One region of the Staphylococcus sp. acrmy genome, then DNA from elsewhere that is predicted to be linked to it. Evidence: predicted binding sites of a transcription regulator. Region 1 holds the regulator's gene; the other holds the start of a gene.
What was found. Region 1 encodes LexA, which represses DNA repair genes until DNA is damaged. Its sites were predicted from a motif close to CGAACATATGTTCG; they were not measured.
Positions count from the first base shown of each region.

Region 1 (2,213 bases):
TCCATGATTCGCATGTCTATTCCACAGTTTTTTACGACGAGCACAATAATGATGGTGTTACCGCTTTACTTCAAGTTAGTGATGCTATGGAGAATAGATTACAACAACAATATGGGGCACCTTTCTCTAAATTAAAAGAGAGTTACGAACATCAAAACTTTGATTTAGTAAATTCAGAAAGAAAACAGCATGGGTTGAATACTCTAAATTACTCTAAGTCAATCTCAAATACTGCTAGAAAACATAGTGAGGATATGGCCGAAAATAATTATTTTGATCATACAAATCTAGACGGGGATTCACCTTTCGATAGATTAAAAAAAGATAATATTAATTTTAATTCTGCAGGCGAGAACCTGGCATATGGCCAGCAAAGTAGTATTTTTGCGCATGAAGGTTTGATGAATTCATTAGGACATCGGAAAAATATTCTAAACACAAGTTTTAGTACTTTAGGTGTTGGAGTAGACTTTAATGACAAGCGCCAACCATACTGGACGGAAAATTATACAGGTTAATAGTTTCAAAGTGAACTATTTGGGGTATCTTTTAGTTGATAAGGAAGTTGATATTATGACAACTAAAGATAAAAATAAAAAAGATATTCTAGATAAAGTAAAAGAAATTTTGAATAAAAAAGAATCTGATAAACAAAAGAGCTAGGAAAGCATTTAAATGTTTTCCTAGCTCTTTACTATTTATATTAAATATATAAGAGAGATTTTAACGAAAGATAACAAATATAGCCTATAATTCTCTATAAAGACCTATTACTTTACCAATAACAGTAACGTTATCCAAGTATATAGGACTCATAGTAGCATTTTCAGGTTGTAATCTGTAACGATTTTTTTCTTTGAAAAATCGTTTTACTGTAGCTTCATCCTCGTCAGTCATGGCTACAATAATATCTCCATTTTCAGCAATCGTTTGACTTCTCACAATTACTTTATCTCCATCTAAAATACCAGCTTCAATCATACTTTCGCCAACAACATTTAGAATAAAAATATCACTATTATGTGTAGATGTTAAGTGTTCTGGTAATGGGAAATATTCTTCAATGTTCTCAACTGCAGTAATAGGAATACCGGCTGTAACTTTACCAATTACAGGGACATATATAGTTTCTTCCATATTTACTGCATCATTAGATTGTTCGCTTACAATCTCAATGGCTCTCGGTTTTGTAGGATCTCTCTTAATATAACCTTTTTCTTCAAGTCTAGATAAATGACCGTGTACTGTTGAACTAGAGGCTAATCCAACCGCTTCTCCAATTTCACGAACACTTGGTGGATAACCTTTCGTTTGCACGACATGTTTTATATAATCATATATTTCACTTTGTCTTTTAGTTAATTCTCTCATATATAGGCACTCCCTAGTTTTATTTAATCATATTATAGCATTTATTTTATTGTTGAACAAACATTTGTTCGTTTTTGTGTTGACTAAGAACAGATGTTCTGATAAGGTATTAATACAAACGAACGTTCTAGGAGTGGAAATAAATGTTAAACAAATATACTAGTAAATTCATCACAAATATAGTCGTATTAGCAGTGTCATGCATTGTTTTTCTAGTTTTTTTCTTGAATTTATATCATAACTCTCAAACGGAACAAACGTACGAAATTACCGATCATACTATTTCTAAAAAGGCCATCATTAATGATAATAGTAAGAACGTAAAAGAGAAAAATACAGAACTAAATGACTATAAAGTGTTCGCTTTAGTAGAATAAATATAATATATAGAGATTAGGAATATTTTGCTTTTATATCTAAAGCTTTTGTCCTAATCTCTTTTTTGTTATATTCTATGAAGTAATAAAAATGGTTTAATAAGTACGTTTTATTTACTTATAGAAAGAGTGGTTGTATTGACTAAAGAGAACTTAAATATAGATAGAATTAATGAATTAGCTAGAAAGAAAAAAGAAAAGGGCTTAACTGAAGCTGAAGCTAAAGAACAATCAAAGTTACGTAAACAATATCTAGAAGCATTCAGAAAAGGGTTTAAGAAACAAATTGAAAGTACAAAAGTAATTGATCCGGAAGGTAACGATGTTACTCCAGAAAAGTTAAAGAGAATACAGGAACAAAATAGAAACCAAAAAAATTAGAATTCATTTTGTTATAGAAGACTCTTTATTAGAATGGCACTTTTAGTTGTTTAATAATAAGATTGTTTTGTAATTATAATGTAT
Region 1 covers NZ_JALCVE010000012.1:2,078-4,290, forward strand. Annotated here, with positions in the region: gene FH144_RS10740 (CAP domain-containing protein) at 1-518, shown strand, start outside; gene lexA (transcriptional repressor LexA) at 748-1,371, opposite strand; gene sosA (DNA damage-induced cell division inhibitor SosA) at 1,515-1,748, shown strand; gene FH144_RS10755 (DUF896 domain-containing protein) at 1,887-2,129, shown strand.

Region 2 (2,213 bases), on a different contig from region 1:
TGGTCGAACATCAATCTTAGGATCTAATAATCCTGTAGGACGGATGATTTGTTCAACCATTTCATCAGTATGTTCAAGTTCGTATGGACCTGGCGTTGCTGATACATAAACAAGTTGTTTTGTTTTTTGTTCAAACTCTTCAAATTTAAGCGGACGGTTATCCATCGCACTTGGCAGACGGAACCCATGGTCTACTAATACCTGTTTACGGGCTTGGTCGCCATTAAACATCCCTCTAATTTGTGGTAATGTTACGTGTGATTCATCTATCATTACTAACCAGTCATCACCAAAGTAATCTAATAGCGTATACGGTGTTGAACCAGGTGGTCTTAAAGTTAAATGGACAGAATAGTTCTCAATTCCTGAACAGAATCCCATTTCACGCATCATTTCTAAATCATAATTAGTACGTTGTTCTAGTCGTTGTGCTTCTAGTAATTTATTCTCATCTCTTAACTCTTTAAGACGTTCTTCTAATTCTTTTTCAATTCTTTCAATAGCGACTTTCATTTTCTCTTCTCGAGTTACGAAGTGAGATGCAGGGAAAATCGCAAAATGTTCACGTTCTCGGATAACTTCTCCAGTAAGATAATTGACTTCTCTAATACGGTCAATTTCATCACCGAAAAATTCCACACGAATGCACATTTCTTCACGTGAAGCTGGGAATATTTCTACCACATCTCCACGTACTCTAAATGTCCCACGTTGGAAATCAATATCATTTCTTGAGTATTGTACGTCGACTAATTTTCTAAGGAGCTCACTACGATCCATTTCCATACCAGCACGTACGCTCACTACTAAATCTTTATATTCTTCTGGATTACCTAAACCATAAATACAACTTACACTGGCTATAATAATGACATCATCACGTTCAAATAACGCACTTGTAGCTGAATGTCGTAATTGGTCGATTTCATCATTAATAGAAGCATCTTTCTCAATAAAAGTATCCGTTGAAGGAACATAAGCTTCTGGTTGATAGTAATCATAGTAACTTACGAAATATTCAACTCTGTTCTCTGGAAAGAATTCTTTAAACTCGCTATATAATTGGCCTGCCAATGTTTTGTTATGGGCAATAATTAATGTCGGTTTACCGACTTCTTTGATAACGTTACTCATGGTAAATGTTTTACCTGTACCTGTAGCGCCTAATAGTGTTTGATGACGTTTACCTTCTTTTACGCCTTCAACTATCTTTTCAATCGCTTGAGGTTGGTCCCCTTCTGGATCAAACTCAGAATTCAATTTAAATGGGTAGTGTTCTACCATTCTGACAAGCGCCTCCTCAATGTTAACTTTCTTACTTTATTTCCTATTATTTGAAAAGTATTCTTACTTACAGTTATTTTAGCAAAAATCCAAATAAAAATACAAACGTTTGTTCGCTTACGTTTGTATTTTATGCCTATAATTATTTGGTTGTCTGTACGTTTTATTTAACTTAAATTTTAATATATAGATAGCCTTAGGTTATAGCTATATCTGTTTCACTCTTTCATGTGTATTTACACTATAAATCAACTAATGAAGTAGTTCAATTGTTCTGTTTCTAACCTTATTAGTCTTCTTGTTTATGAAATTTAAGACTATCAACAATGACATAACCTGCTAATAATGACACTACATCGATAAAGATAATCCATTCATTAAAAAAAAATCCTTTATATACTGATGTAGCAATTAAAATTAGTGTTGCTATGACGCCTACCCATTTGCTTCTTGTGATTACACTAAATAAAACAACTAATACACAGGGAAAAAATGCGGCTAAAGCGTACCAGATCATCTGTTTCACCCATTTCTTCGATTTAATATAGCCATCGTAGTTTCACGTAATTCTGCTCTTGGAATAAAGTTCTCAGTTAACATTTCAGGTATAACATAATCGATAAATTCTTGTACCGAACTTAAATGATCAAATTGCATAATCGTTTCTAAACTATGTTCGTATATTTCAAAAAATAGCGATTCTGGGTTACGTTTTTGAATCTCACCGAACGTTTCATATAATAAGTCGATTTTATCTGCTACAGATAAAATTTGTCCTTCTAACGAATCGTCTTTTCCTTCTTGAAGACGTTTGCGATAAGTATCTTGGTAGGGTTCAGGTATCTCTTCATTTATAAACGTGTCCACCATTTCTTCTTCCACTTGAGAAAACAACATTTTTAACTCAGTTCTAGCATACTTTACTGGCG
Region 2 covers NZ_JALCVE010000005.1:106,706-108,918, forward strand. Annotated here, with positions in the region: gene uvrB (excinuclease ABC subunit UvrB) at 1-1,284, opposite strand, end outside; gene FH144_RS06845 (CsbA family protein) at 1,574-1,801, opposite strand; gene FH144_RS06850 (YfbR-like 5'-deoxynucleotidase) at 1,807-2,213, opposite strand, start outside.
Region 2: the regulator LexA is predicted to act here: its motif matches at 1,387-1,400, upstream of uvrB (excinuclease ABC subunit UvrB).